DNA from 3 places in the Marinomonas sp. S3726 genome. Region 3 is predicted to be linked to each of the others. Evidence: riboswitches for the same ligand, from Rfam matches in the RefSeq annotation. Region 3 holds a riboswitch; each other region holds the start of a gene.
What was found. Region 3 has a riboswitch for thiamine pyrophosphate ahead of thiC (phosphomethylpyrimidine synthase ThiC). Riboswitches for the same ligand answer to the same signal wherever they lie in the genome.
Positions count from the first base shown of each region.

Region 1: it holds a riboswitch for thiamine pyrophosphate, as region 3 does, so the genes downstream of both, thiB (thiamine ABC transporter substrate binding subunit) here and thiC (phosphomethylpyrimidine synthase ThiC) in region 3, are expected to answer to the same signal.
Region 2: it holds a riboswitch for thiamine pyrophosphate, as region 3 does, so the genes downstream of both, thiD (bifunctional hydroxymethylpyrimidine kinase/phosphomethylpyrimidine kinase) here and thiC (phosphomethylpyrimidine synthase ThiC) in region 3, are expected to answer to the same signal.

Region 1 is NZ_JXYC01000003.1:57,535-68,569, forward strand. Features, by position in the region: gene hldE (bifunctional D-glycero-beta-D-manno-heptose-7-phosphate kinase/D-glycero-beta-D-manno-heptose 1-phosphate adenylyltransferase HldE) at 1-713, shown strand, start outside; gene msbA (lipid A export permease/ATP-binding protein MsbA) at 770-2,557, shown strand; gene TW85_RS00545 (3-deoxy-D-manno-octulosonic acid transferase) at 2,557-3,789, shown strand; gene TW85_RS00550 (HAD family phosphatase) at 3,874-4,539, opposite strand; TPP riboswitch at 4,647-4,758, shown strand; gene thiB (thiamine ABC transporter substrate binding subunit) at 4,858-5,874, shown strand; gene thiP (thiamine/thiamine pyrophosphate ABC transporter permease) at 5,850-7,472, shown strand; gene TW85_RS00565 (ATP-binding cassette domain-containing protein) at 7,465-8,193, shown strand; gene TW85_RS00570 (DMT family transporter) at 8,234-9,094, shown strand; gene TW85_RS00575 (DMT family transporter) at 9,108-10,007, opposite strand; gene TW85_RS00580 (MipA/OmpV family protein) at 10,050-10,790, opposite strand.
Region 2 is NZ_JXYC01000012.1:178,729-189,763, reverse strand. Features, by position in the region: gene TW85_RS11535 (endonuclease) at 174-1,430, opposite strand; gene TW85_RS11530 (thiamine phosphate synthase) at 1,739-2,353, opposite strand; gene TW85_RS11525 (thiazole synthase) at 2,410-3,183, opposite strand; gene thiS (sulfur carrier protein ThiS) at 3,185-3,382, opposite strand; gene TW85_RS11515 (FAD-dependent oxidoreductase) at 3,379-4,395, opposite strand; gene TW85_RS11510 (TenA family protein) at 4,385-5,107, opposite strand; gene TW85_RS11505 (ABC transporter substrate-binding protein) at 5,181-6,116, opposite strand; gene TW85_RS11500 (ABC transporter permease) at 6,154-6,915, opposite strand; gene TW85_RS11495 (ATP-binding cassette domain-containing protein) at 6,912-7,739, opposite strand; gene thiD (bifunctional hydroxymethylpyrimidine kinase/phosphomethylpyrimidine kinase) at 7,743-8,567, opposite strand; TPP riboswitch at 8,629-8,734, opposite strand; gene TW85_RS11485 (lipase secretion chaperone) at 8,897-9,931, opposite strand; gene TW85_RS11480 (triacylglycerol lipase) at 9,945-10,889, opposite strand.
Region 3 is NZ_JXYC01000010.1:107,899-118,933, reverse strand. Features, by position in the region: gene alc (allantoicase) at 1-810, opposite strand, end outside; gene TW85_RS09365 (MurR/RpiR family transcriptional regulator) at 1,086-1,973, shown strand; gene aroA (3-phosphoshikimate 1-carboxyvinyltransferase) at 2,045-3,337, shown strand; gene TW85_RS09355 (hypothetical protein) at 3,405-4,076, opposite strand; gene thiC (phosphomethylpyrimidine synthase ThiC) at 4,315-6,297, opposite strand; TPP riboswitch at 6,445-6,549, opposite strand; gene TW85_RS09345 (EAL domain-containing protein) at 6,595-9,159, opposite strand; gene rsmI (16S rRNA (cytidine(1402)-2'-O)-methyltransferase) at 9,314-10,174, opposite strand; gene TW85_RS09335 (penicillin-binding protein activator) at 10,205-11,035, shown strand, end outside.

The DNA of each region.
Region 1 (11,035 bases), on a different contig from region 3:
TGCTATTTGAAGAAGGGCAGCCGGCTTTCTCTTTAGCGACTGCAGCAAAAGAAGTATTTGATGTGACCGGCGCTGGCGATACTGTTGTCTCTGTTTTAACGGCGGTTTTTGTAACTAGTAAGCGTTTAACTGATGCAGTTGAGTATGCAAACCAAGCGGCGGCTTATGTTATCAGTAAGTTAGGTACAGCTTCTATTACATCAAAACAACTTGATGCCATTATGTTTGCCAGAACAAGAACCACAAATTTTGGTGTACTCGCTCCTTCAGAGTTATTAGAACAAATTCAGCTTGCTCAAATGAACGGAGAAAAAATTGTTTTCACTAATGGCTGTTTCGATATTCTACATCCAGGTCATGTGACCTATATGAAACAAGCTAAAGCTTTGGGCGATAGGCTTATTGTTGCAGTGAATACGGATGCTTCTGTTAAACGCCTAAAAGGTGATAAACGTCCTATTAATCCTTTAGAGCATAGAATGGCTGTATTAGAAGGAATAGGTGCGATTGATTGGGTGACCAGCTTTGATGAAGATACGCCAAAGGAAATTATTGAGGCTTTATCGCCTGATGTTTTGGTAAAAGGCGGTGACTATAGTATTGAAACCATAGTAGGTGCTGAGCATGTCCTTAGCCAAGGTGGCGAAGTAAAGGTATTAACCTTTGTTGACGGATATTCAACTACATCAATCATTGAAAAAGCGAATTTATAGAGACTTTAATAAAAGTCAGCTGAAGCTCTCTCGCAACATATAACGGAAGAATTTAATTGGAAACCAAAGTTAGTAAACCTGTATCGGATGTGAGTATTTACTTACGTTTGCTTAATTATACGAAAAGCTCGTGGCCTTATTTTGTATTAAGTTTTTTTGGGTATCTGTTATATGGTGCGATGGAGCCTACGTTAGCTTATTTACTACAGTTAATTGTTGATACCTTAGGTAATCCAGAAGCAGAAGGCGCTAGAACGAATTTAGCTGACGATAGGCTATTTCTTCCTTTATTTATTCTGGGGATCTTCATTATTCGAGGAACAGGAACCTTCTTTGGTAGCTACTTTATGGCTGTTATCGGAACCAAGCTCGTCTTTGACCTTAGAGTTGATATGTTTAATAAGCTAAGTGAGTTGCCATCAAGCTATTTTCATGGTGAATCAAGTGGTCGAATTTTATCAAAACTCACCTTTAATACAGAGCAGGTAATTGGTTCTGTGACTCAGGCTGTGAGGGTGATGTTAAGAGAGGGTTTAACTGTTATTGGTTTGTTTGGTTTTATGCTATATACCAACTGGCGTTTGTCTCTCTTTTTTATTCTGATTATCCCCTTTATTGCGGTTATTGTGAGTTATGCCTCTAAGCGTTTTCGTAAGCTGAGTAAGCGTATTCAAAATGCGATGGGGGGAATTACAGATGTAGCCTCGGAAGCGATTAAAGGTCAGGAGGTTGTTAAGATATTTGGTGGTAAAGAGTATGAAAAAGAACGTTTTTATCATGCGGCCTATCATAACAAGCGCTCTCAGCTCAAAATGGAGTTAACCAAGTCTTTAAACGTGCCTATTGTTCAGTTCATTGTGGCTACAGCTCTGGCTATGATTATCTGGTTGGCACTTGCTCCTGAAATCAGTGAAAACATGACCGCAGGCCACTTTGTTGCCTTTATTGGTGCAGCTGGAATGTTGAGTAAACCCCTTCGCCAGCTGACCGAAATTAATTCTATTTTGCAAAAAGGTTTAGCAGCAGCGCAAAGTATTTTTGAATTCTTAGATGAAGAAAGTGAAAAAGATACGGGGAAAACCAAAGTCGACACGCTAAAAGGTAAGCTTGAGCTTAAGCAAGTTAGCTTTGTTTACCCTAATACAGATAAAAAGATATTAAATAAAATTGATTTAACTTTGCCTGCCGGTAAAACCTTAGCCTTAGTTGGTCGCTCTGGCGGTGGTAAGTCTACTGTGGCTAACTTGGTTCCTAGATTTTATGACATTAATGATGGTGAGCTGTTAGTTGACGGTATTAATGTTAAAGAGTACGCCCTAAACGACTTGCGCCGAAATGTGGCTTTAGTTAATCAAAAAATAGTACTTTTCAATGCAAGTGTTCGTGAAAATATTGCTTATGGTCACCTGGCTGATGCTTCTGATGAAGATATTATCGCCGCTGCCAAAGCGGCTAATGCTTGGGACTTTATTGAAAAATTAGAGCATGGTTTAGATACCCAGGTCGGGGAAGACGGTACACTTTTCTCTGGTGGTCAACGGCAGCGAATTGCAATTGCACGAGCTATTTTAAAAGATGCCTCCATCTTAATTTTGGATGAAGCAACCTCAGCGTTAGATTCAGAATCTGAACGAGCAATTCAGCAAGCATTAAACTCATTGATGAAAAATAGAACGACAATAGCGATTGCTCATCGATTATCAACGATAGAGAAGGCGGATATTATTGCTGTAATTGATCAAGGGCAAATTATAGAGCAGGGAAGTCATGATGAACTGTTAGCAAAAGGTGGTGCTTATGCCAAGCTTCATGGTCAGCAGTTTAATGAGGAAGAAAGCCACTAATGTTGGTGTATCGAATTTTAATGGGGTTGATTAGCCCTTTTATTCTGATGAAACTTTTTAAATTAGGGAAGGGTTACCCTGATTATTCTATTAGAAAGGTATTAGGCTTTAACAGAGAGGCTGTAAAGGCTGATGTTTGGATTCACTGTGCCTCTGTGGGTGAGGTGTTAGCGGCAAGGCCTTTAATTCAATCATGGCAAAACAGAAACCTTGATAAAAAAATACTTATTACAACTATGACGCCAACCGGTGCCGAACAAGTTACTAAAAGCTTTGGTGAATCTGTTGTTCATAGATACATTCCCGTTGACTGGTGCAGCTCGGTAAAGCGATTTTTAAAAATGGTCGATTGTCCTAAACTGCTTATTATAGAAACTGAGTTGTGGCCTAATTTGCTTTCTCAGGTGAAAAAAAAGGGAATGTCGCTCCACATTGTTAATGCGAGACTAAGTGAAAGGTCCTTTAAAAAGTATGCTAAGTTTTCAGATTTTTCACGAAAGTTGATGGCTTTGCCTGATAGTTTTTGTGCGCATGCAGACGCTGATGCAAAACGCTTTAAGGCACTAGGTGCATCGCAAGTGCTAGTAACAGGCAATATCAAGTTTGATTTAAAGGTTAATCCTCAAGTTATAAAGGATAATTGGCAGCAGTACTTTGCTAATAACGAATTTGTATGGATTGCTGCTAGTACTCATGAAGGTGAAGATGTGCCCTTGCTTGAAGAGCATCAAATTTTAAAGGCTCATCACCCAAGTGCGGTGCTTATTATTGTACCAAGACACCCTCAAAGGTTTGAGCAGGTTTTCCAGCAAGCTTGTGCTAAATTTGAAAATGTCGGGTTACGCTCTGAAACCCCAGTTGAAGAATGGCATAACCTTGATGTACTTGTGGGAGATAGCATGGGGGAGATGATGCATTACTTCCAGGCGTCCGACCTTGCTTTTGTTGGAGGTAGCCTGATTGAGAGAGGGGGGCATAACCCTATAGAGCCCGCTCTTTTGTCTAAGCCTGTTTTGGTGGGAGATCACACTTTTAACTTTAAAGACATTACTGAAAGCTTAGTCTTGTCTGGTGGTGGTTTGCGTTGCAAAAATAGTGAGTTAGTAGGAAGCCTATTACTCGCTTTTGCGAAAGATAAAGCTTTAGTTGCAGAAACGGGTACAGCAGCTTATGAGTATGCATTGAATAATCAAGGCGCGGTTGAAAGAGTGTTGGATGCAACTGACGCTTAGTCTAATCGTATTTCCCTAGTGTGCTTTTATCGCTTATGAAGAGAGGCTTTAATTTGCCTCTCTTACTGGTTTTTTTCTTATTTTCTAATCTAGTAACTCTTTAAAGTCTGATAAGCAGGTTTTTGCTGCGCTCATATCATTCTTAATATTAAATTCATGCCTAATGGCAATAACATCACAGCCTGCTTTTTGAGCTGCGCTAATTCCAGCAAATGAATCTTCAAATACCAAGGCGTCTTTTGCTTTTATATTGAGCTTTTTTAGAGCGGTCAGATACGCTTCTGGATGAGGTTTATGCTGGCTAACGTCTTCTTGGCTTATGATGAGATCAAAAAAGTGTTCAAGTTTCAGTTGAGTTAAAACTTGCTCAATCATCCAATTTGCGGCACTACTTACTACTGCAATTTTACAATTCAATTTTGCTAAATGCTCGAGGTAAGGCAAAAGGTTTTTACTAAGTCTAAGTTGCTCTTTTAAAAGGGTTTGGTAATGTAATCTGAAATGCTGATTAAACTCATTTAAATCTGGTTTTATATTCGCAGCAGCAAAGAAATGTTGCGTGACAGTTGGCCAATCTTGACCCATTACATCCTGATAAATCGTGTAATCCGTAGTGCTGTCATAGTCTTGGCAAGCTAGCGCGAGTGCTTTTCCTTTAAGTGGTTCTGAATTTACCAAAGTGCCGTCTAGGTCAAATAAATAAGCTAGGTATGTTTTGGGGATTTTGGGTGAGGGGGCTGAGTGTATCAAATCGTTTCCTTTAATTTTTATTCTGCCTTACATGGCAATGACCTTGTCTTAATTAAGAGGTCTAAACTGGCCTTAAGTTCAAAATATCGTTACAATCCGCTTCGATTTTTTATCTCATGGGGTGCACTGCTATTTTTGATGCAGGGCTGAGAAGCAAAGGCTAACCCAATGAACCTGATCCAGATTATGCTGGCGTAGGGATTGAGATCCTCTATTTATAATATTTTTTAGCGCTTAATTTTATAAGCCAAAAAATAGAGAGCCTTCAAGCCTCGCCGCTCACAATGCCAGATACGGCTTGTTTTTAGGAGCGACACAATGCGAACACTTTATATTACTTCTATAGCGCTAGCTACCCTAGCCAGTTTGTCTTTATCGGCTACAGTTGTACAGGCTGACGAAGCTAAGACGTTGAATGTTTATACCTATGATTCATTTGCATCAGACTGGGGGCCAGGCCCTAAAATTAAGGCCAATTTTGAAAAAGAATGCGCTTGTACCTTAAATTATGTCACCTTGGACTCTTCTGTTGGAATCTTATCTCGAGTGCAGCTTGAAGGGAGTTCTTCAAAAGCAGATGTGCTTTTAGGTTTAGATTTAAACCTAATGCAAGCGGCAAAAGCTAGCGGGTTAGTGTCGGAGCATAATGTGGATACTAGTAAGGTAACAACACCAGGCGGATGGAGTGATTCTTACTTTGTGCCTTTTGATCAAGGGTATTTCGCTTTTATCTACAATACCGAGACCTTGAAAGAGGTGCCTAAATCATTAAAAGAAGTGGTCGAAAATCAAGATCTATCTGTTATTTATCAAGACCCAAGAACCAGTACGCCAGGCTTAGGTTTAATGTTATGGATGAAGTCTGTTTACGGTGACGATGCTGGAAAAGCTTGGCAAACCCTAGCAAGTCATACCAAGACAGTTACCAAGGGCTGGTACGATGGCTACAGCATGTTCCTAAAAGGTGAAGCGGATCTGGTTTTAAGCTATACCACATCACCAGCCTATCATATGGTGGTAGAGAGTGAGTCTAAATATAAAGCAGTACCTGCATCTGAAGGTTTCTATCCTCAGGTTGAGGTCGCAGCTCAGTTAAAAAATGCACCGAATAAAGCCTTAGCGGATAAGTTTATGCAGTTTATTTTGACTCAAGGTTTCCAAGGTGAAGTTTCAACAGGTAACTGGATGTTTCCTGTGATTGAGCTAGGTGATGCTTTACCGAAAGCTTTTACTGGTCTTGAGCAGCCAGCTAAAGTGCTGACTTTGCCAGCCGAGCAAGTTGCCGCTAAGCGTAAGCAATGGATTAATGAGTGGCTAGATTCAGTTACTCAATGAGATTGGGTTCATTTGGAAGCAAGCTTACTATAAGTTTGCTTCCTGCTATCTTAATCATTGGTTTTTTCTGCGTTATTGGTGTTGCAAGCTTTATTGCTTTACTTGCTTTTCAAGATCTTTCAAATTGGCATCAAACTCTTTCAAGTCGCTATATCTGGCGATTACTTGAATTCTCTATTTGGCAGGCTTTATTAAGTAGTCTATTGAGTCTTGTTATTGCTATCCCTGTAACAAGTGCTCTTATGCATAGGCGTTTTATGGGGCGAGATTTTTTGCTACAACTTTTCTCTATTTCTTTAGTGGTTCCAACCATAGTTGCTATCTTAGGGATAGTTGTGGTTTATGGCCGTAGTGGCTGGATAACATCTGTAACTGACATTGAATTACCCTTGTATGGTTTGTTTGGTATCTTGCTAGCCCATGTCTTTTTTAATATGCCTTTGGCTGTACGTATTCTTATTCAATCCCATAGTTTGATCCCTTCAGGTCAGTGGCGTTTATCTTATCAGCTTGGTTTCTCTCGATGGAACTTATTTAGATGGGTGGAATGGCCCTATTTACGTAAAGCTTTACCCGGTGCTTTTCTACTTATATTTATGCTTTGTTTTACAAGCTTTGCTGTTGTTTTAAGTTTGGGGGGAGGGCCTAAATCTAGCACTCTAGAGGTGGCAATTTATCAAGCGCTTAAATTCGAATTTGATATAGCTAAGGCGAGTGTTTTATCTTTGCTTCAAGTATTTGTTTGTACCTTAATTGCTGTTCTAGTTTATCGGTTTGCTAGTGCTTACCAACAGGATTTTAGTTTAAAGCAATTAGATAGTTTTCCGGTGAAGGATAGCCTTCAAGCTAAATGTTTTGATTGGGGGATTTTAGCCTTGGCCTTGTTGATTCTATTACCTCCTTTTATTGCTATCTTGTCACCTATCTTTACACCGTTGTTTATAGATACGCTCTGGCAGGAAGCTACTTGGCAGGCTGTGTGGGTTTCAATCAAGATAGCTTTTCCAAGTGCTGCTCTTAGCTTGTTATTAGCGGTAGGTTTCGTTTCTTTGGCTAGGGTATCTATGGATAGACCAGGTTGGTCATGGCTTCCAAATAAGCTTGAGTATCTAGGTGGTATGATTTTAATATTGCCCAGTCTGGTGATGGCTACAGGTTTGTTTTTATTATTGCGTAACCTTGGTATAGCTGCATTTGATCAAGCGTACTGGGTGGTCGTTTGGGTTAATGCCGTAATGGCTTTGCCTTTTGTCTTAAGAGTTGTATTACCTACTTTTTATCAGCAAGAAAAGCGTTACCGCAAGCTGTATCAGAGCCTAGGTATAAGAGGCTGGGCGAGGCTTAAGATAGAGTGGCCAATGGTTCGACAATCTGTTGCTCAAGCGACAGCTTATGCTTTGTTGTTAAGTTTAGGGGATATGAGTGTTATTGCTCTGTTTGGCTCCCAAGGGTTGCTTTCTTTACCGCTTTATCTTTTTCAGTTAATAGGTTCCTACCGTATTGAGCAGGGCGCATGTATTGCTGTGATTCTGGTTTTGTTATGTTTTGCTCTTTTTTCAATATCTACCAGATTAATAGGCGGAAAATCTCATGCTTGAGTTCGATGTTCAATATCAGTGGCTTAATCAAAATGGAGAGGGCTTTAACGCAGATTATAAAGCTTGCCTGAATACTGGTGTTACAACTCTACTTGGTAGAAGCGGAGAAGGTAAAAGTACCTTATTACATCTGATTGGTGGCTTTCTTGAAGGGGGCGGAAATATTGACTATCAAGGTCAGAGCTTAGTTGATTTATCGCCTGAGAAAAGGCCAATAACTACGCTTTTTCAGAGTGATAATCTATTTCCGCAGTTAAGTGTTTGGCAAAATGTTGCGATTGGGTTAGCGACTAATTTAAAGCTTAATTTGATTCAAAAAGAAGCTGTAATCTGGGCTCTTGAGCGTACTCAGCTAACGCAAATGCAATCAAAACTACCTGAGGCGCTATCAGGTGGCCAAGCTCAGAGAGTGGCTATTGCAAGGGCGGTTGCTCGCGCTGTTGTGGCTCAAGAGGAAAGAAAAAAATCTATCCTGTTACTGGACGAGCCTTTTAGTGCACTTGACCCAAGCTTGCGTAGCCAAATGTTAGCTTTAGTTGCAGAACTTACTGAGCAATTAGGCTTAACGAGCATAATTGTTTCTCACTTACCTGAAGAGGCTAAATTAGTGGGAGGGCGACTTTTACTGATAGAAAAGGGTGAGGTGGTACTGCATCAAGGAGTAGAGGTGTTGGAGCAACTTGATGAGCAACCTGTGTTAATGCGTTATTTAAATTACTGATATTTTATATGAGCCTTTGATCCTAGTTTGGAGTTAACTTTTGAAACAGAGCCTTTTAGCTAAAGGGGTACTGGCTACCTTGGCTTATGCCTTTATTATGTCTGTTACCAGCTTGGTGGCTAAGTTGGTACAGGAAGAGGTGGCAGTTTCTGTATTGGTTTTCTGGCAAAGTGTAATTTGTGTTCTGCTATTGTTGCCTCAACAAAAAGGATATTGGAAGCGACATCCGATCAATATATGGAAGACACACTTCTTTCGGAGTATTTCAGGCTTTTTAGGTTTTTACTTTTTTTATCTTGCGATAAATCACATTCCTCTAGTCGAAGCTTCTATGCTGAGGGCATGTGCTCCCTTATGTGTTCCTATTGTTGTCTTATTAATTCATAAAATAAGAGTGCCTAGTTCTCGCTGGCTACCTTTGTTGTTGGGCTTTATTGGGGTAGCTTTGATTATAAAGCCGACACCTAATCAGTTTGACCCTTGGCAACTTGTTGGTTTTCTCTCTGCTGTTGGTTTAGCGCTTTCCATGGTAACAACTCGTATGTTGTCTAAAAATGTTAGGCCAAAAGAAACCATGACAATATACTTCTTGATTTCGGCTTGTCTATCTTTGCTTTTGTCTCTGTATGATGGTGTAAGTTTAACTTTGCCGCTTCATCTCATTCCGCATGTCATGATAGTTGGCCTAACCTTGTATTTTGCTATGTATCTTTACACTCTGGCTTATGGGTTTGCACCTGCCAGTATAGTGTCGCCAGTAAGCTATATTGGAGTGGTGTTTAGCGGTTTATGGGGAATGTTAATTTGGGGGCATGTGCCTGATCTGTTTGCTATTTCAGGCATGTTGTTGATTTTTTCGAGCGTCCTTTTGACGACTTATTTATCAAGTCGTCAAGTTTAGTGTTTGTTCATTACTATGTTTGAGATTTTGCTCTGCGAAGGTTTTGAACACTAAGTCCGAGAAGAATACAAACTAACCCTATTATTGTTGAGCTTTGAATGGTTTCGCCCGCAAATTGTGACAACCAGAAAATAGAAAGGATGGGAGACAGGAAAATAAAGTTGGCAATACGACTGGCTTTATCTGTCAGTTTAAGCGCTTGGTTCCAAAGGACAAAAGTAATCCCCATTTCAAACAAGCCTATATAAAAAGCGCCTAAAACCCCTTCTATTGGCCAGTTTGTGAGGTTTCCGTTTGCCCAGCAATAAATGAAAATCATAGGAATGGCGAAGGCAAAGTTTAGCGTAAGCCCGATTAAACTAGGTCGAGTATCCTTGGTGTTAAATAGCCAGTACAGAGCCCAGATAATGGTGCTCAGTAAGGCTAGTAAAACGCCAGTTAAGTTACCAAAGTTTAAGCTTAAAGGGTGTCCTTGAGTCGCAATAACAAGAACGCCAAAATAGCAGCAAAGAGCAGCAACTATGTCGTTTGACGTTAGCCTTTGTTTCATTAAGGGGACGGCCAGAAGGCTAAGCATGATTGCCCAAGTGTAATTAATTGCTTGAGCTTCTTGTGCTGGCAGTAAATCATAAGCGGCCAGTAAGATTAGATAGTAAATAAATGGATTAATCGCGCCAAAAAAAAGTGAGCTTTTGTAGCTTTTTTTAGCTTCATGAATTAAAAGATGAGCTTGTTTTTTGATTAGAACCAATGTCAGTAAAAAAATGAACGAGGTGATGCTCGCAATTAAAAGAAGTTGAGCTGGTTCTAAATGTTTTAAAGAAATGCTAAAGGCCGTTGCAACGGTTGACCAAAAGAAGACAGAAATAAGGCCGTATATTACGGCCTTTTGGTTGTTATTTTGTACAGACATAAGTTCAAAACGTTGAGTTGGCTAAATGGTTGTAAAAATCAGTTAAAAACGAGCAAAAGCACCTAAACTGATTGCGTTACTAGTGTCATCTTCGACGATAGGGCTGTCGGCAATGTCATTGTAGCGGTTGTGCGCTAGTTTAAGGTTTAAGAAGGCTGTTTTTGTCATTGGAAAGTTCATCGCTAGAGAAAAGCTAACTTTTTGAGTGCTGCCTGAATTATATGCAGCGATATTTCCGCCTGTTCTATCAGATTCTGCTTGGCTTACGCCATAGATATGGTTGCTGAGCTTTTTGTCTAAGTAACGGTATGAAATAGCGGGAGAAACACCAATTTCATTTACTTTTAATCTTAGTTTTGCTGTGACTTCCCCAAAAAAACCATCATGTTCACCTAATACATCTTGCCCTGCTTTAAATGTGACTGGGCCAATTCTGTATGCGGCAACTGTCATAAGAGTTAAGTCTCTATCATCTAGTTTTTGTACATCGGCATTGTCTGAGTCATCAGGGTCATAATTTTCATTCTCAAGGCTTAAGCCAAAACTAATGTTTTGGAATGATTGTAAAGGGAGAAGTCGATACCCCAGTTCTATCCCTTGAAAATAAACATGCTCTCCTTGATACACAACTAATGGCCAAACTTGTGTTTCTTCATCAGTATCAAGGTGAACTGATGAACTAGTCGTTGCAATTGCGCCAAGAGTCCAAGGGGGAATTGTCTGTGCCATAGCTGAAGATGACGCAACTAGACTGATTAAGGCAAGCTTGGGTAGATATCTCATGAAAAGATCCTTTTCTTCAGTATGTTTAGGCTGTTTTAAAAATTTTGAGCATAGTCCCAGAAAATCGCTCATTAATATAGGCTTAAATTGTCAAAAAATAAGCAATCTTTCAATCAAATCTCACAGATTTCATAATAAGCAGACATTACCCAAGATTCTGGCTAGGTTTTTTAAGATCTGTGTTATATAATGCGCCACCCCGTAAATCATACACTCCTTGTCTCACAGCTTTTAACGGGGGAGCT
Region 2 (11,035 bases), on a different contig from region 3:
AATTGTTAACTAAGCAAGATATCAGATGACCAGCACAAAAGATATATACACTGAGGTACAATAGCTTACATTTACCCTCATAAAAACAATAAGTTACATTTCTTTTTAAATCTATCAGCATTAGCTTAATTAGGGCCGACATCCTTATCAGCCACATTTATACGCTATGTCAGCTAGTTACATTGACTAGAGTAGAACTCATCTACCCACTCTGGGTGATCAATCAAAGGGTTACGGTTGCCCTGCCACTCTTGAATACGATCATTACGAGTCATTTCATTTGAATCAACAGCATCTTCTTGATGCCAAGTATACAAGGTACAAACAACACCAAAGAAGGGATCATCCGTTTCTGAACTAGTATTATTGACTAGATACAAATCACTCATATTACCGTCAGAACCGTCATATCTAACATCCATATAAAAAATCATACGGGCAACATCCCCTTTCACCTCATCCCTTGGTTCAAAACTCTCACTTGTTGCATAGGTATCAGCAGCCTCTCCTTGTGCGCTACCGCCTTCATCGTAATCTTTGTTTGAACGTGAACTGTTTACCGTTTTATCAGTGGGCCTAATATGGTGAATATCCGTATAGCCGTATTGTGAGGTTGAAGAGAAACCTAAAGATTTAGGCCAAACATGTTCTCTATTCCAACTGTCATTATCAAACCCAGACTGTCCATCTCTATCCGTTTTTGAATGGCTACGACCTGTATAGAGCAAAACAACATTATTGCTGTTCGTTAAATCTTCATCTGTGTATTGAAGTGCATCCCACACTTCACTGTAACTAAGCTTGGTATGGTTTGATTCAAGTAAATCTTGCAATGCAGCTTTTAAACTAGCACCAGACAAGTTTAATACTGAATCATAATAATCACCTGAATAAGTAGCTGAACCACCTGCACTTGCACCACTGCAATCTTGGGTTAAGTTGCCAGTAGATGGGGTATCGATACTACTTGTTGCCCAATTAGAAGACGTTGTCACTGATGATGTTTGAGTACGGTACAAAGAAACATGTTGAGCAGAAATATTCCAACCTGAAACCTTGCCCTCCCATGCCACTAGATCAACAAGATCACCACCATTATAAAGTTCAACATAATCGCCCGAATTCCCTAAGGACAGAGCCAATCCAGAGGCGTCCGGTGAAAAACCATACATAGCCTCAAACCCACTTGAGCTTTTAGCAATGGTAAAATAAGTATTTGCTGCCAAAGTTCCTGATAAGGTATGAGTTGCCCCATTATCTTTAAGTTGATAACTCGATAAATCAACTTGCCCACACCCAGCATTGTAGATTTCAATCCACTCTTCAATTGAATCTGTCCCTGGTGTGTCGTAAAGAACTTCAGATATTTGTAACTCAGCGAAGCCCAAACTACTACCAAGTAGTAATAAGCTTGTAATTGGTGCTTTCATACATCTTTCCTTTTAAGTTAATTAGTTAACATCACATTTGGTGAATAATTAACCTACAAGGCTTATGCCAAAGCAGTATTACATGGGGTTCATTTTTAACTCGGGTTCATATTTTGAAACCAAAAGATCACTACATGACCTTTTGGTCAGGATTTATCAAAGATAATGTATATTTATTAAACAAAAGGAAAAATACGAGGGGATAGGCTTAGCTGTATGTTTTTTATCCAAAAATACACAGCCAAGCTAAATTCGAGCGAGAATTGGGTATTTTTCACCCAACACAATAAGTTGATATAAAACCAAATTTACAATCGAGTGGCTTTTAACCAGGCTTGTACTTGTGATTCTGGACTTGGATTCAAGGTAATATCTGTAACGGCTGCCACACTATCTGCTTGAGCGTCAAAAGCACCTTCTGCTCTAGCGATTGTCATGCCACCAATAGCCACTAGTGGAACATCTCCAATTCGCTCTTTCCAAAGCGTTAACTTTTCGACACCTTGTTGATGCCATTTCATTTTCTTCAAAATAGTGGGATATACAGGACCTAAAGCGATGTAATCCGGTTTTAATAACAGCGCTCTTTCTAACTCTTCGTCACAATGGGTACTGATACCTAATTTAATGCCTGCAGATTTAATTGCCTCAATGTCAGCCACATCTAAATCTTCTTGACCTAAATGCACATAATCACAACCTAGCTCTATCGCCAATTGCCAATAATCATTAATCACCAACTGACACTCATATTGATGGCATAATGCTTTCGCTTTTACTATCTGAGATTTAATACTCTCTTGGCTTTCATCTTTAATTCTAAGCTGCACTAGCTTGATACCTAATGGCACCAGTCTTTCGAGCCAATCATAAGAGTCAAAAATGGGATAAAATCTATCTAGCTGTGTCATTGCGCTCTTCATTCTATTTCTCATCAAATTTTTACAATCATGGAGCTACTCTAATAGCTCCTAATGAATTAGCTTAAAAAAGCTTTCCCCATCATAGGAGTTGAAGGCTCCGCCATATCTCTCGCATCAATCGGGTCTGCCTCATAAGCTAGCAGGCCAGCCTCTATTGCCAAGTTAAATGCTTTAGCCATTGCAACTGGATCGCCAGCACCCGCAACAGCAGTATTAAGAAGAACAGCGTCAAACCCCATTTCCATAGCTTGAGCAGCATGAGATGGCACCCCGATACCAGCATCAACAATTAAAGGCGTATCAGGAAAATGCGAACGCATAGTTTTTAATGCATATGGGTTATTTAAACCTCGACCTGAACCAATAGGCGCCCCCCAAGGCATTAACACCTCGCAACCTGCCTGTAGTAGCTTATCGGCAACAATGAGATCGTCCGTGGTATATGGGAATACTTTAAAGCCATCCGCGACTAAAATTTTAGCAGCTTCAACTAATTCAAAAACGTTAGGTTGCAGCGTGTCTTCTTCACCTATAACCTCTAATTTAATCCAGTCTGTATTAAAAACTTCACGCGCCATATGTGCTGTCGTCACCGCTTCTTTTACCGTGTAACAACCGGCTGTGTTGGGCAACACTTTAAGCTTTAAATCTTGGATGATTTGCCAGAATGCTTGACCAGCATGGTCGCCCCCACTTTCGCGTCTTAATGATACTGTGACAATTTGACTCTGACTCTGCTTGATTGACTCCGACAAGATAGCCGGCGATGGGTATTGCGCACTACCTAAAAGCAATCTATTGGTAAATTTTTCACCGTAAACTTCTAACATTCTATCCACCTTGCATCGGCGCTAATACTTCAAGTTTATCGCCTTCATTAATCTGAGTATTTTTACGCAGAGATAAAGGCACAAAATCACCATTAATTGCGGTCGCTATCGTCACTTCCTGATAACCCAATTGAATAAGTACGGCCTCAAGTTCGGTATGCTCTACCGTCGTCTCAACACCATTTAAATATATCTTCATACCCTATCTTCCTTTATCTTGAAATCAGCGAGTTTTTCAATTTCATGCGTATCACTAAAAATGGAATCCGCTGCGAGTTTCGCCATGTAAGGCGCTAACAAATAACCGTGACGATATAGACCATTAATACGCCAAATATTATTGTCTCGCTCAACTCTAGGTAAGTTGTCGATAAAAGCGGGTCTCAAATCAACGCCCATTTCAATAATTTCAGCTTCTGCAAAACTTGAGTGCAATGCATAAGCAGAACCAAGCAACTCTAACATTGAGCGCACACTAAACTGATGACCATGCCCATTTTCAATCATGGTGGCGCCTATCATAAAATGCTGATCATCACGCGGAACAACATATAAAGGAATTCTTGGATGGAGCAGCCTAACAGGGCGAGAAAGGCTTATTTCATTGGTTTTCACCAACAACATCTCACCTTTAACAGGTCTTAGGCTTTGCACAGTTTTAGCGGCGTTATAGCCTCTACAATCCACTACTTTTTCTGGCAGTAGATCCTCTGGCTCGATTTCTTGTTCAAAGTTGATTTTAACGCCTAACGCCTGAACAACTTCTGTCAATCTGATTAAGGCTTTTCTAGGATCTAAATGCGCTTCATCTTTAAAAAATAGCGCTTCTTGATATTGAGAGGCTAAGTCAGGCTCTAGACTTGAAATAACATCGTGACCAACAACCTCATAAGCTTGTGTTCGTCTTGCAAAACGTTTTAGCTCTTTTTTATCCCTTTGCTGTGCAAAAACCAAAGTTCCTTTGGCATCTACAAAGCCTTCACCTAATGCATTTTGCCACCAAGCCAATGACTCTTTACCATATTCGAGTACAACAGGTTCGGCATTTTCAGCTTCACACCATGGTGCAAGCATGCCACCAGCAAACCAAGAACAGGCTTTTTCACCCACTCTTGTTCCTCGCTCAAACATTTCAACCTCAACACCTTGCTGCACGAGTTGCCAAGCAAGGGAAAGCCCAGCCACACCAGCACCGACAATATTAACCTTCATTGACATCTAAGCCTTGCTGCCAAAATGCAGCTTCCATTCTAGTTGCAGTGGCAAAAATGCGACTTAATTTAACCCATCTAGGTGAGTCAGCAGGGATATTTTGCAATAAGCTTTCTAGATGTGCCATTTGTGCCAAAGCAGACTCAATAAACTCACTTGATGCGTAGGTTTCTATCCATTCTAAATAGGGATTGCCTTGCTTCAAGGTTATGACATCTTGATCTAGACTGAATCCAATTTGAGCATAACCTAACGCACAAGGAGCGAGAGCAACAAGTAAGTCGGTAAGATCGCCTGCTTGACCTGCATCTAGTACAAAACGCGTATAAGCAACAGTCGCAACACCTTCGTCTAGCTCATCAAGCGCTTTCTCTTCAAGCCCCCATTCTTTACAGCAATTAATATGCAATTGAATTTCATGCTCTACCAAACCAGTTAAACAGGAAAGATTGGGCAGCATATCTTCAATCGAATCACTTTTATAAATAGCAAGCGCATAAGCTCTGGCATATTGTTTAAGGAACAAATAATCTTGCTGTAAATAATGCTGAAAAGCGGGCTTTGATAAGACACCTGTCGCTAACTGATTAACAAAGTCATGCTGCGTATAAGCTAACCAGTCCTTTTCATTTGGTTTCACTAACATTTCACTAAGGCGATTTAACCCTTTTAGTGACATCAAGCTTTCACTAATCGTGTTTGCATCTGACATATAAATCACTCCAAAGGGCCTTAACACTTAAACTTGCGCTAAAACCCTAAATTTAAAATAGGTTAAGTACCAATTAAAAAAGGTAGTCGTTAGTATTTGGTAATTTTGAAATAATGCCAGCTGACTGTAAGAACTCAGCATAGGATTGGTAGCGATTAGCATCATAAGCCGCTGGGCGGAGCGCCAATCGAGTCAAGGTATCTTTCCATGCAAGCTGATTAAGCTTGGTATCAAGATCTTTTTTGTATGACTTGAACAACTCCCAAGCTTCATTTGGGTGGTTAACAATGTATTGAGTGGCAAGCTCTAGCGCTCGATTAAACTTAGCTACTTGTGTTTTATTAACTGAACGAGAGTTTGCAACAACAACTAACTCATCATATGGAGGCACGCCCTCTTCTTCTACAAAAAATGCTTTACCTTCAAAACCTTCCATCGCGAGCTGATGCATTTCAAAGTTACGATATCCACCATAGATGGCATCAACTTTTTTAGATGCCAAAGAGCTGGATAAAGCCCAACCAACATTAATGACAGATACATCGCTTAAACTTAGACCTGAGTTCTCAAGCATTACACCGATTGTTGCTTCGCTGACGCCACCAGAAATAGCAGTACCAATAGACTTACCTTTAAGGTCAGCTAATGAGTTGATATCACCATCTTTCAAAACCATCAGCGTGTTAAGTGGTGTTGCTATCAAGGTTGAAATACGAGTAAGTGGCAATCCGTGAGCTACATCTTGTATTAGTTCAGGCTGATAAGTCACTGCAAAATCAACCTTACCCGCAGCAACCAATTTAGGAGGCATGCTAGGGTCTGCTGGTTCTTGCAAGTTAACCTTTAAACCCTGATCTTTAAACAGGCCTTTTTGCTCCGCGATAATCAAAGCAGCGTGGTCTGGATTAACAAACCAATCTAACATCACATCAATACTCTCTTGAGCCTGAACGCTCAAACTGAGTAATGAACCCGCTATTAATGCATTTAACTTCTTTAACATAGACATAATATTTCTCTTATTTAAGGGTGATAACTGGGTGCTATTAACTATTGTCTTGCTGCCAAAAAATCAGTTTCTTGAGACACTGATCAGCAAGGTAATAAAGTGAAATCGAAAGTAGACATAATACGAATAGTGCTGCGAACATATCTGCCACTTGCATTCGCGCATTGGCATAAAGCATGAAGTAGCCCAACCCTTGAGATGAGCCAACCCACTCTCCTATGATTGCGCCAATTGGGGCAACAACCATCGCCATTCGAAGCCCTGACGCCATGACAGGTAAAGCAGCAGGAAGTTGAATTCTAAAAAGAATACTTAGACGATTAGCTTGCATTGATTGAGCAAGCTCAAGATAGTCTTTTGATGATTGCCTTAAACCATCAAATGATGTCATTAGAATAGGAAAGAAGATAATGACCGCGGCCATAATGACTTTCGAAACTATCCCATAACCAAACCAAAGAACTAGGATAGGCGCTATGGCAAACACAGGAATCGCCTGACTGAAAAGCAATACAGGCAAAAGCCAAATACGAACAGGCTTAAAGTAAACCATTAAAATCGCAAAAATTAATCCGGCTGACACTCCCAGCAACACACCAAAGACAATCTCAATTAGAGTCACCAAAAAATGTGGGTATAACACATCTGTTAACTGCCAAAATCTTGTAAAAACTTTCTCTGGTGATGGAAGAATAAAGCTAGGAACTTGAGTTACTGCTACTATCAACCACCAAAATAAAACTAGTAGGAAACTTATTACGAGCACTCGGCTAAAGCTTGTATTGATAAATTTATTCATTGCCTTGCCTGCATTATCTGCATCAATTGCCCATGATAACCAGAAACTTCATTACCAATATTTCGTGGAGGTAAAGAATTAGGTAAAGGCATAGGCTCTAGTGTTTTGAGAGTCGTTTCTTTTTCAGTTTTATTTGAAAAGTGTAAAATGTTATGCCCCATAACTAAGGCTTCAAGTGGGTCATGTGTCACTAAAAGCACAGTCTTGTTTTTTAATAGGTGGCTACTTAACTGCTGTAACTTATCGCGTGTTATGGCATCAACTGACGAAAATGGCTCATCCATTAATATTATCGATTTATCTTGAATTAAGGTTCTCGCTAAAGCGACTCTCTGCCTCATACCGCCTGACAAGGTAAACACTTTCTTATCAGCTTTATCAGGTAAACCGACTTGCTCTAAAATTTCTTGCGCTCGACTTTTTAACGCCTGATTGAATTGACTTTTTTTCTTCAAGATTGGTCGCTTAAGATCATAAGCAAGCAGCACATTATCAATAACAGATAACCAGGGCAGCAATAGATCCTGCTGCGCCATATAAGCGAGCTCATGCTGGAAGCCTTTTACATCAAGACTTGAATGCACACTTGTTTGTATCAATAAATCATTCACACAAGCATTCTTATGTAGCCCAACTAAATGCTTTAATAAGCTAGACTTGCCACAGCCACTTTGACCTAACAAGCAGGTCACTTGATTTAACGGTAATCTGAGCTCGATATCTTGGTAGATATAGCTTTGACTAGCCTCATACTTGAGACTAGCTGTTACTAGGTATTCATTTTGTTTAGTGAGGTTTGATGCTAAAACATTACAAGCTGACATCTATCACGCCTTAAGCATAAAAAAGTGATCAACAGGCCCGCTACCTTGACCTAATTGATAATTCTTAGCGGCGACTAAAGCTTGTGAAATATATTCCTTAGCTTTTCTAATCGATTCAGACATAGACAAGCCTTGTGCCAGATAGCTCGTTATAGCTGAAGATAAGGTGCAACCCGTTCCATGAGTGTTAGTTGTGACCACCCTTGTTTTAGAAAAGTACTCAATTTGATTTTCGGTCACCCAAACATCTGTGCTGTCTTGAGTGTCCATATGCCCTCCTTTTAATAAAACGCCTTGAGAGCCAAGCGACAAAAGAGCATTGGCTGTACTTTCTAACTCTGCATTAGATTTCGGAAAAGCGTTAAGATCTCTACCTAATAAGACTTGCGCTTCATACAGGTTTGGCGTGATTAAATCAGCCAAAGGAATGAGGTGATTAACGAGGCTTGAAATTGCTTGCGATTCTAAAAGTACATCGCCGCTTGTTGCCACCATAACAGGATCTAAAATTACTGCTTTTGGTTGGTACTTTTTTAGTATTTGAGCAATCATGAGAATTGTATCTGCATCTGACAGCATGCCAATTTTAACGGCATCAACTTTCATATCAGAAAAAATACTCTCAAGCTGATCTTCAACAAACGATTGCGGCACAGGATGTATGGCGCTAACACCTTGCGTATTTTGCGCTGTTAATGCTGTGATCACTGAACATGCAAATGACCCAGTTGCAGACATGGCTTTAATATCGGCTTGAATACCTGCTCCACCACCACTATCAGATCCAGCAATAGTTAACGAAATATAAGGTTGATTGCGCGTTTGCATATAAGGCTCCTAATTAAAACTGGAGCCTAAAAAAGACAGACAGATCGAAATTGTCTAAAAGAGATGAGGCTTGCCAGTTCCCTACGCCAGTATTAACTGGGTCAGGTTCAACGGGTCTAGAGGCGAACCTCAGTCTCAGCTCAAAAAGAGCACCCCGACTAACTAAATATGTATTGCTGTTAAGCAAATTTTGCGTGATATTGCCTAGACAAATTGAAGGTGTCAACTAGTTAGTCGAAGGAGTTTATCTACTAATAATTTATTAAAATCTTTAATTTTAAATAAATTTCACAATAAATCAATAAGTTAACAACAACACAAGTTTGTTATTACTCTAGCATAGCAACCAAAGCATTAAGTCGCTTTTGCTCACTTAAACTGAAGCTTGATTCAATTAAGTACTTTAATTCTAAACTTTGATCTTGGGTAGATAGACCTGAATTTAAGATACCTTCCTTTTGCTTTAAATATTCTTTAACTCTTGTATTAAGCTCATTTCGCGACTCTCTAACATTAGCAAGCCTTTGGGCGGCTTCCACTCCGAACTCTTTTACTTGTAGATCAAATAAGCTTTCTCCCGTTTCCTTACTCGTTAGTTCTAGTGTATTTATTAAGCCACTAAGTTTGGTTTTATCCTCTTCACGGTTTGTATCATTACCTTGTAAATTTGCGATTAACGCTTGTTCATCTGCAATATCTTGTGCAAAGAATGCCAACCGATAATCAAGTTCAAAATATTCATAGCGCAATTTATCTATTTCTTGGTATAAGCTAATCTGCCTATTTATGATTGCAGTCTTATCATTTAGGCTAACTTGATAGTTTGAAAATTCATCATCTAATGCCTTTAATGCATATTTATAAGCCTGATAATTTTCCAGCAATGAAAGCGCCTCACTAAGAGCAGGCTCTTCAAGTGATTGCTTGATATCTTCTTTTATTAACTCAATGAGTTGTTCATACGATAATTCACCAAGCAGCGTCATAAAATAATCAAATCTATGCTTAATACTAATATGAGGAAGTAAATGCCCCTCTGCATCAATAGGATATGAGCCAGCTATACTGGTTCCCCTTAACGAGGATTGTGAGCCTATCCATTCAAATTTATCTTTGAAGCGATTGTATTCATTATTTTGTGCAACATTCAGTTGAGCCTTTATGTCGGCTTTTTCTGAAGATGACAAAACGAATGATTCAACTGATTTATTTGAAATTTGGTTATTGGTTAAAGAGCCTTGATCTTGATTGGTCTGTAAGACAGGCGCTGCTTGATAAGCAACACCTGTCCACTTCGCCAAACCAAGAAATGCAAGTCCACCAAACACGATTAAGCAGACTTTCTTAGTTAGGGAAATATTCATAACTCACCAATCATTAAAGGCCAGCATTTTTAAGACGATTAGCATGTGTGCGATAGACGGTTAAAGGATCAGTTGCAAACAAGTGATGTATACCAAAGAATTGGTTTACCTCATCTAGATGGTTCATGCTGTAATCATTTCGAACAACCATACCAAGATTACTATCACAGCTTTCAATCAGGCCATCATTTTTACTGTCGTCAATTAACACAGATGTTAAACCAAGAAAGTAATCACTTGGGTCTAGTGCATTCGTAAACGCACTCGCGCCGCTCCAAGAGTAGTAATTTACACCATTAACACTATATTCACCTTCACCACATGCTGTTGTAGGAATACCTTGAGGATGATTTTGATTAAATGCTAATGAGCCTTCGGTCGTTAAAGAAGTAAGCATGGAAAGAACATCTTGCTCATAACCACCTGCAGATAAATAATCAATCACAGTTGCTAATGCTGTCGTCAATCCAGCTAATACCGCTTCAGCTGCTGAATCTTCTGGAACAGCATTTCTTACAAAATCTGCAACATCAGAGCCTTTATTAACGCCACCCACAGAGGTGACTGAAGCAATTAGATCAGGTCTCACCGAAGCAACATATCTTACTGTAGGGCCACCATGACTATGCCCAATCAGATTGACTTTGGTCGCACCTGTTGCTGCAATAATATTTTGAACTTCAGACAAAAGTTGTTCGCCTCGAACCTCAACTGACTGACTATTTGCTACCTGGGTGGTGTAAACCTCAGCACCTTCTGCTTCAAGTGTCTGCGGAATTTTATACCAATAGTCGACCCCTAACATTTCATCAAAACCTAAAATGCCATGGGTTAACAATATTGGATATTTTGTTTGGGTATAATCATCATCGGAAGATGAAAACCACCAAGCTTGTGAGCTGGCAGACCAAAGGGAGGAAGAAACAATACAGGCGATCGCTAACGATTTCTTAAACATATTCTATTCCTTATTTATAAGCGCACAATACAAACACTAAACGTAAATTAATGACCTATAAGTGCGCAAAATTGCTTTTTATTGTTATGGAATGTCGAGAGTATGTAAGAATCGTGTATAAAACAAACAATTACAGATATGATTTT
Region 3 (11,035 bases):
TGTTGAATCAGGTAGTTCAGAAATATTTGCTACTTGTAAAGATAGTCCGTCAGGGAAATTGCCTTTAAAGAAAGCGGTATCGATAGTGACAGACTCAACCTCACCAGGATGGCCAAGTGCTAGAATAACCCAATCGTTACCCGGCTCACGGCGACGGCGTGTTTCCCAACCATCACCCATGTTAATCCCTTTACCAGGCATGATGATGTTATGCATAGTACCAAAGTGTTCGTCGTTACAAGCAAGGGCACGACCGCCATTTTCAACAGCAACTAAGTCAATTTGCTTATCACCTGTTACTTCATCCCAGCGTACTTCTGGCTCACCATAAACACGAAGACGAGCAATACCACCATCTGGGTAAATATTAACGCGAACATGGTTGTAAACAGTGTCATCGTTAACATCAACAAATAGTTGGTTGTTACCAGAAAGTGCAATGTTTTCTGTGATTTCTGTCCATTGAGTATTTTCATCAGGTGCAGTTTCTGAGTAACAAGCTTCGATTAAAGTTGCTGGCGCAAAGTTACCCGTGAAAAAGCGTGTATCAATTTCGAGTGTCTTAATTTTACCTGAGATACCTAGCTTGATAATACCATAGTCAAAACCTTCAGAGCGCTTACGACGGCTCTCCCAACCATCCATCCACTTACCGTTATCATCATACTTGTCATCAATCCAAACTGGATCGTGATCCTGGATCATACGGCTAATTGGCGCAAAGAAATCATCCGTTGCATACAGTGCTTCAGCACCAAGACGGGTAGATGCTAGATTCACTCCGTACCAAACTTTATCAGTGTTAGACATGGTCTCTCCTAGAAAGGCTAATGAGGTTTAAATAAGGTCATCTCTTTGGTGAGAAGTAAAAAAAGTGAATTATTCTCAAAACACCAAAGATGAAACTTATGTTTCAATAATGCAACTATAATACATTTGTTTCACTATAACCAAATATTTTTTTTCATAACGCACTTTTTTCAGTGAAAAAGGTATACTCTCAAGAACTTCTTAGCACTAAGAGCGAATTACTAATACGAATAGTAATTATTCCAAGTATTTTGATGCGGAACTGACTATTACCCATGCAAGACCTATCAATAGAACAAAGAATTAAACAAATTTACGATCAGTTATCTCCAACGCAGCAAAAGCTGGCATCTTGCATATTGAATCATCAAGGTGACATAGCCACATATTCTGCCACTGAGTTAGCCAAATTAGCCGGTGTTTCTAAATCCGCAGTTACGCGACTACTACAAAGATTAGAGTACAAGGACTTTGGAGAGGTGAAGCGCCAAGTTCGTGCTGCACGTCGTTGGGGTACACCCATTGCAGAGAAACAACCTGAGCACCAATCTATTTCAAATGTGTTTAGTGACTATATTCAGTGTGACCAGAACAATATTCAAAAAACCCTGGAGTCTATTAAGACAAGTGATTTTGATGCTGCGGTAAAGTCCATTGGACAAGCTCAAAGAGTTTATGTGATCGGTTATCGCAACAATCATGCTTTAGCGTTGCATTTACGTCAGCAACTCACTCAGTGCCGTGACAATGTCACCCTGCTTCCACTTCCAGGACAAACACTCGGTGAAGAGGTTGCCAGTTTCACAGCTAAAGATACTGTCATTATCATGGGTATTCGCCGACGCCCTGCTTGGCTTAAAAATCTAATGATTACCCTAAGAAAGCGTGGCATTTTCTTGATTTATATAACAGATCACGCCGATGTGAATCCAAAAGAAGTCAGCGACATTCACTTTTCATGTGTGGTTCGAGGTGTTTCTGCCTTCGACTCTTATGCCAGTGTTATGAACATCATTAGCGTTTTAGCAAATGGGGTTTATCAAGACAATTACAATGAGGCAAATGATAGAATTCAAGCAATTGAAGAGACATATCAGACCTTAAACGAATTAGATATGGCAGCGCTGAACAATGGCGCGCTTATCGATGAATTTGAAGCCTAGACTTTAAATTAAACATAATAAAAAATTGATATTAATTAACTAGTAGTAACGCATTTTTAACGGAAACATTAATGAACTCACTTACACTTGGACCGCTTTCTAGCGCCAATGGCGAGATCCAGATTCCTGGATCTAAAAGCCTTTCTAACCGTATTCTTCTATTGGCTGCATTAGCAAAAGGTGAAACCAAGATCACCAACCTGCTAGACAGTGATGATATTCGTCATATGCTTGATGCCCTTAAAAGCCTAGGCGTAAATTATCAATTAAGTGACGATGGCACGAGTTGTACAGTGCAAGGTGTTGCAGGCCCTCTTTCCAATGCCACATCAGAGCCTATTTCTGCTGACTTATTCTTAGGCAATGCTGGTACAGCAATGCGTCCATTAACATCTGCACTATGCTTAGGGAAAGGCGAGTATCTGTTGCACGGTGAGCCACGCATGCACGAACGCCCTATTGGTGATTTAGTGAGTGCACTTCGTCAACTAGGTGCCAACGTTGAGTATCTAGGCGAAGAGAATTATCCACCTCTGAAAATCCATGCAAATGGTATTCAAGGTGGCGAAGTCTCTATTAAAGGCAATATTTCCAGTCAATTCTTAACCGCCATTCTTATGAGTGCTCCCCTTGCACAAAACGACTTAACGATACACGTTGATGGCGAGCTTGTTTCTAAACCATATATTGATATTACCTTACATGTGATGAAGCAGTTTGGCGTCACAGTTGAAAATAAGGATTACCAGAGCTTTGTGGTAAAGGGTAATCAGACCTATGTAAGCCCTGGTGAGATCATGGTTGAAGGTGATGCTTCTTCGGCTTCATACTTCTTAGCCGCAGCAGCTATCGCGGGTGGCACAATCAAGGTTCATGGTATTGGCACAGATAGCGTCCAAGGCGATGTTAAATTCGCAGAAGTTCTTGCTGCTATGGGTGCAAACATTAGTTATGGTCCAACTTGGGTTCAGGCCAGCAAGGGCGGACTAAATGGTGTTGACCTTGATATGAACCATATTCCGGATGCGGCAATGACAATTGCTACCACAGCTCTTTTCGCCAAAGGCCCTACTCGTATTAGAAATATTTACAACTGGCGCGTAAAAGAAACGGATAGACTCAATGCCATGGCGACTGAGCTACGTAAACTTGGTGCTACAGTTGATGAAGGTGAAGATTATATCTATGTTGAACCATTAGCAGATGTACAGCATGCTGCAATCGATACCTATAATGATCATAGAATTGCTATGTGTTTCTCACTTGTGGCTTTCTCAAACAGTCAGGTGACAATTAATGATCCAGGCTGTACCTCCAAGACTTTCCCAACCTACTTTGAATTATTTGAGAAAGTAACAAACTAGTTTGATCACACATAAAAAAACCAGCTTAAGCTGGTTTTTTTATGTGTCCTAAATACTGTCATCTAGATTATTTGTCTGACTTAATCTCGTTAGATTCAATATCACCACTTTCAAATGAAAAGATTCCTTTTGTTCTATCCTTTGCGATTCGAGCCTTCATCTTTTGTGCAAATCTATGCTTTATCAATTCAAGCTCTTCAATTTGATCAAGGGTTAATAATTGATAAATTTCGACTTGCTGCTTGGCATATAAACGCATAACTTGGGTACTAATGTCTGCCTGAATACCTGCTGCATCAGACACTTTCTGCATATATTCAGCATCACTAGGACTTAACTCTGCTAGCAGCTGAACTTCAACGGCTATCTTACCTTGTAAGATTTTTCTTTGATTTGAATATCGAGTCACGATATCTGATAGCGTACTTTGAGCTTCTTCAGATAAACTTAATTTACGCGTTAAAAAATAGACAACATGGTCATTTGGCATATCAATTGTTGTTCGCGCTACAACCGCTTTGGGGAAGATCACCTGAGGCATATCAGATGGTTTTCTATATCTTGGGTTATGAACGATATGTGGGGGAGGTTGAGATTGGCGAAGCTTTTTAAGGTCTTCTAGAATTTCACGCTTTAAACTTTCTGATTTCCACTCCAAAAAAACATAAGGTGACACAAAAAGCGCCAACAAAATGAGCGCTATCAAAAAGCACCATGTTTTAGTTAGTGAGATCACCATTCAACAAACTCCTTTTCAGGCAAATAATAGCCATACTTTAATTATGACTATTAACCCGTCAAGATGTGTCAATCTGAAGTAATCTTGCGGTAAAATTATTTAAAATAAAGCATAAAAAACCCTCTATTTAACAAATTTTGCATTGTAAAAGTGATCACTTATCATGAAACACATTTTTCACAAGAACTTGCTAATATAGAGGGCTCTAGATTAATTCAAAAAGTGCTTTTATAGAAGCCTAGTTGATCTCTTCTTGTAACAAATACACCTCACTTCCCAAATCTTTAAACTGAGCTGACATATCATCCATTCCTTTACGCACCTCATCTGCTTGGACATTATGCACTTCTATCTTAGAGCTTCGCTCAAGATCCGCAGCATAATCCCTTACTTCTTGGGTAATTTTCATGGAGCAGAATTTTGGTCCACACATAGAGCAGAAATGAGCAACTTTGCCTGATGCTTGTGGCAGAGTTTCATCATGGTAAGCTCTCGCTGTTTCAGGGTCTAATGCCAAGTTAAATTGATCCTGCCAACGAAATTCAAAACGCGCTTTAGATAATGCATTATCACGAATTTGCGCCCCGGGATGCCCTTTAGCAAGGTCTGCCGCATGAGCTGCAATTTTATAGGTAATTAAGCCCTGCTTTACATCCTCTTTATTTGGTAAGCCTAAATGCTCTTTAGGCGTTACATAACAGAGCATTGCGCAGCCATACCAGCCTATTTGAGCGGCTCCTATACCGGATGTAAAATGATCATAGCCAGGTGCAATATCTTGAGTTAGCGGCCCTAATGTATAAAAAGGTGCTTCATGACAATGCTCAAGTTGCTCTGTCATATTATGCTTAATCATTTGCATAGGCACGTGTCCTGGGCCCTCAATCATAACTTGGACATCATACTCCCAGGCCACCTTAGTTAATTCACCTAGGGTTTTAAGCTCAGACATTTGAGCTTCATCATTAGCATCCATGATAGAACCAGGTCGCAAGCCGTCACCAAGAGATAGAGAGACATCATAAGCCTGACAGATTTCACAAATCTCACGAAAACGTTGGTACAAGAAACTTTCTTCATGATGTGCTAAACACCATTTCGCCATAATTGAACCACCACGAGAAACTATTCCTGTCAGTCGTTTGGCTGTCATAGGAACATAACGCAATAGAACCCCTGCATGAATTGTGAAGTAATCTACCCCTTGCTCCGCTTGCTCAATCAATGTGTCTCTGAAGACGTCCCAGTTTAGATCTTCGGCAATGCCTTTCACTTTTTCCAGTGCTTGATAAATCGGTACTGTACCAATTGGAATCGGTGAGTTTCTCAAAATCCACTCACGGGTTTCATGAATATTTTTACCTGTCGACAGATCCATCAAGGTATCTGCCCCCCAACGCGTTGACCAAACAAGCTTCTCAACTTCTTCTTCGATAGATGAGGTTAAAGCCGAATTACCAATATTTGCATTAACCTTCACTAAAAAGTTACGACCTATTATCATTGGTTCGGATTCAGGGTGGTTAATATTAGCGGGTATGATAGCTCTACCTGCTGCAACTTCTTGACGCACAAACTCAGGAGTAATTTGAGTTTGGATATTAGCGCCAAAACTATGTCCTGGATGCTGCTTCAACAAAAGCTCACTTTGTACTGCCTGCATATTTTGATTCTCACGAATCGCAATGAATTCCATTTCAGGCGTAATAATACCTTTGCGTGCGTAATGTAGTTGAGTTACCACCGCGCCCTGCTTAGCTTTTACTACTTTTGGTAAGTTTTCAAACCTAAGGTTATCTAACTTTTCATCACTGAGCCTTTGCTGAGCAAATTCTGAAGATACCCCCTCAAGCTCTTCAATGTCATTACGTGCTGCTATCCATTTGCCTCGGGTGGACGCTATACCTTTATAAACATCAATGTGCCTACTTGGTTCAGAATAAGGTCCTGAACATTCATAGACATAAACAGATTCATTTTTCTCATAGGTAAAATTAGCAGGATCTTTGCCTATAGGCGTATCCGAAACATTAATTTTACGCATAGGTACTTGTATAGAAGGGTCTCTTCCTTGAATGAAAACACGTTCTGAGGCTGGAAAAGGGTTCGCCTGCAAAGAGTCAATAAAGGCTTTAGCCTTTAACCTAGCTTCTTCGCGTTTACTCAGTGTTTCAGGTACAGCTGAGTTTGATTTAGTATTTTTTAACTCATTAGAAGACATAAGCAATCCTTTTAAAATGAAAGAAGTGCTTGTCAGTCGTGCGTTTGCTTCTACAAAAATCATATCTCTGATTTTTGCTAACACCACTCTACTATGACAATTAGCCATAATTTAAGAATGGAAAAGCATTCGATGCAGATAAGAAAGAATGAAGATTTTCTTGTTCCCTACGCAGGTATTTAGCCCTGTTCAGGTTCTGCGGATCCCGTGCATAAACACGATCTCAGCCAAATGGCACTCCGACAAGTGGGAGCAACTATAAGGAGATTAAAGAAAAAGTAAAGCCTTGTTGAATCATTAGCTGATTGTTTCATCAGTAAGCAGGTCGCTACTAAAATAGTTTTTTTGTAATATTTCTTGTTTCAATTCAACCAGAGATAAAGGCTTATAAAGAAGAAAACCTTGGGCATATTCGCATTTTAAAACTTTAAAAAAATCATACTGAAAATGACTTTCTATCCCCTCAACGACGACAACAAGGTTTAACATTTCTGCCATTTTCACCGATGCTTTGAGAATGACATCCTGACTATTACCAGGGATTAAATTCTTAACAAACGACCTATCAATTTTAAGTCCATCGAAAGGATACTGAGTTAGTCTTTCAAGAGAGCTATATCCTGTTCCGAAGTCATCGATATAAATACCAACACCATAACTACGAATACGTCTGAGCTGTCGCAGTACACTTTCTTCTTGGTCATAAATCGCTGTTTCAGTAATTTCTACTTTAATATTTTTAGGTGTTAACTGATTCACCTCCATCGACATAAGCAAGTTGTCACATACCTGGTCAGAGAGCAGTTGCTTAGGCGAAATATTAATACTAACAAAGAGGTTAGGCTTTCCACTGGCACTAATTAAATCTTTTAAATCATGACATACATGGTGAATTAACCAGTTTGAAAAGGGATTTATTAAATTCACTTGCTCAGCAATAGCAATAAACTCGGCTGGTGAGACCTCTCCTAAGGTGTCATTTCGCCAGCGCATTAAAGCTTCCATTCCCTTAATTTCACCTGTTTCAAAACATACTATCGGCTGATAATTAATATAAATTTCATTATGCTTTAACGCGTTAAAAAGACTCTTTTCTAATAAACTTCGGCGTCTTTCAAACTCATTCAGCCCTTGATTAAAGACAATAAAGTCGGCACGTCCATTGCGCTTTACTTCATACATGGCCATATCAGCTTGCTTTAACCCTTCACTGGCACTTTTTACACTTGCGTCCAACATACTGATGCCAATGCTGGCAGATATTTTAAAGTTGAACCCATTGCTAAACGCAAAAGGCTTACGCATACCAGCTACCACTTTATCAGCCAACTCATGTAACTGAGGCAACCCCTCAACACTCTTTAAAAAGACAGCAAACTCATCACCACCTAATCGAGTTATCATTTCATCAATACTAAAACAAGCCTTTAAACGACGGGAGAACTCAACTAATAACTCGTCTCCAACATGATGACCATATTGATCGTTAACTGCTTTGAACTTATCTAGATCAATAAAGAAAATTGCACTTTGATCAGCTCCATGCTGATCAATAAAAGATGACATCTGAGCCACAAATGTTGCTCGATTTAACAAGCCAGTTAAGGAGTCCATTTGCGCTTGCTGTTTTAAAGCTTCTTCCGCTTTTTTCTTTTCGGTCACATTTGAAATGAAGCCTTCATAGTAGACTTCACCGTTTTCATGTTGAGTTAAATAAGCATTCTCAAGCAACCAAATAGGCCTACCCGCTTGGTCCTGACTTTGCCATTCGAAACCTATCACCCTTTGCTCTTTCTTAAGCAGATTAATAAAATGCAAATACTGCTTGGGGTTTAGATACAATTGTTGACCAATATTTTTTACCTTAATACAAAGTTCATCTTCATTGTCATAACCAAAAGCCATAGCATAGGCAGGATTTGCTTTAAGTAGGTTACCATTCAAATTTGCTCGATAAATACCGTCCACTGACAACATAAATAAATTCGAATATTCAGTACGGACCTCTTTTAAACTTTGCCCTCTATCTTTTAAAAGACTTTCAATCTTGTATTCATAACGTCTTGACCTGTATATATAAAATACAATCAAACTTGCCATTAACACTAACATGGAAAGTAAGAGCTTAATTAAAGATCTAGGTTCATTTTGAATTGGACTGAAAGAAGGAAAAACACTTAACTTAAATTTATGATTTAACCATGAAAAAAGATAAGTTTCAGAAATTGGACTTTTACTAAACCCCTGACATGGTAGGGCTTTAGCAGTATACACAAGGCTCACAGTGTCAGAAGAAGTCAATAATGACAAATTTAAGCAGGGCGGGTTATTAGTGATATCAACATCAGATTTAGGGGTCAATAGCTCAGCTATATTCATACTCACAAATAATAACCCAGCATCTTTTATCCTAATACTTGAACCAAGCATGCCAGCATATTTTTCAGATTGGCTTATATATAATAAGTTGGAAATATTCGTACTTTCGTTTGCAAACTGACGCATTTCGTATTGATTTAAGAGTGTGTCTAAACCTGTTGAATCACGAGCATCAAACCAAACATAATTAAACCGACTCTCATCACCTTTAACATGATTCAATACACCTTCAACTTCACTTTGAGAATAAGTATTTAATCGGTTAAGTTGATCACTCAGGCTTTCAACTTCATTAATGTGAGATAAAATCTGACGATCAAATAAAGAAGATTGAGCTTTAATTGATTCATGATAAGAGACAGGATAGGACCAGCCGTTAACGGATAATGAAGTATACGTAAGCCAAGCGCAAATAATTACAATGAGCGCTATGGCAATTATCATAGGGGCAGGCGATTTCAGCCATTTTGACAAAAAATGCATAAGTTTTTTTTAATAGTCTAGCGATAATAGGCAAGTTGCTCTTATCTTGACAATGTCTAAAGCGAATAAATCCTTAATAACACCCCTATATTCATTATTTCAAATAACTATATTGGCAGAACCCAATATCAATAATAGCTATATCAAAAGTAATTTATGACTTCATCTCTAAGGCTATTTGATACAGAAAATTTTTCTTTAGACCTGTAATCTTAGCTGCAAGTTGTGACGCCTGTTTAACAGGTAATTCAGTCAATAATATCTCAAGAATTCGCTTGGCCTCTTGATCATTGTCATCCTCATCTTCTTGAGGTCTATAATCAACCATTACTACAAACTCTCCCCGCATTTGATTTGAGTCTTCTTCAAAGCATTGCAAGATATAAGAAGGCTTACCTTTAAGAAAAGTCTCGAACGTTTTAGTCAGCTCACGGGCTAGAACCAGCTCAACATCATCATCAAACACTGACATGAGATCTGTAATAGAATCATTAATCCTATGAGTTGACTCATAAAATATCGTTGTACCTGTTTGCTGCTTCCATGTTTGCATTACGTCTTTACGAGACTTACTTTTAGCGGGTAAAAAGCCTTGGAAGAAAAACTTATCTGTTGGTAAACCAGATGCACATAAAGCCGTTATGATGGCTGAAGGTCCTGGCACAGGTGATACTTTGTAGCCTAAATCTCTTAGATGGCTAACAACGTGATACCCAGGGTCTGAAATCAAAGGAGTGCCAGCATCAGAAACCAAAGCAATATCTTCACCTTCGTCCAGTAACTTAGCGATATATTGGGCGCGGTCTTTTTCATTATGATCATGGAGTGAAAATAAACGGGCTTCAATATTAAAGAAATTTAGTAGTTTTTTGGTATGGCGAGTATCTTCAGCAGCAATATAACTTGCCTTTTCTAAGGTTTCTTTTGCCCTTTTACTAAGGTCATCTAAATTTCCAATTGGTGTCGCGACAATATACAGGGTGCCACTAACATCCGTAGAACTATGTGGTAACATACGACCTCTTTCTCTTTGATTTTTAAGCATATGAGTCTTTTTAACGGGCGTATAATAGCATTATCTTTGTGTTCTGCACTCTTGGTTGCATGTGGTTCTGAAAAAACAACACAAAGTATTCAAGTTCAAGTAGTACAAGAACCTGTTATTGCTGAAACAATAGTTGCAGAACCAGTAGAAGAAATACCTACAGATGAATTTGAAAAGCTAATTTGGCAAGCAGAAAGAAGCCTAGAGCCAAGTATCTCCTCTGTTTATTATTTTAATGCTGCAACTTTAAAATATAAAGCAGGTCAGTTAGCAACTTCGCTTTCTATACTAGATAGCCAAGTCATACCTTTTACCGGCCCAAAACAGTTTGATGCCTACCTTTTAACCGCTCAAATCTATACTGAGTTAAAGCAACCTTTATATGCCTTAAGCGCATTATTTAAAGCTAAAAGGTTAGATAATGCGGATCTAAATACTAGCCAATATAAACTCGGTTTAAAAAGAGCGGCTGCACTCGAAGTACTTCAGAACTGGCCTTCTGTCGTCAAAGAGAGAATTAAACTTGATTCGCTTTTACCTCTTGATCGACTAGCGGACAATCAATCACAATTATGGCAAGCAATTCAAAACTTAACAGATCCTGAAGTTAGCTTTTTACAAAAAAATCCTGACCCTGTTTTAAAAGGTTGGCTCAGCATCTCATCAATTCTCAGGTCAAAATCAGCAACAATCAGTATGCAGCTTAACGCCTTTAAACAATGGCAAGCAAAACACCCTCTACACCCAGCTGCAGGCACACCTCCCGAAGACTTTGTAGTAATTGAAGAACTCGATCAAACTAAGCTTAATAAGATTGCAATTATTTTGCCT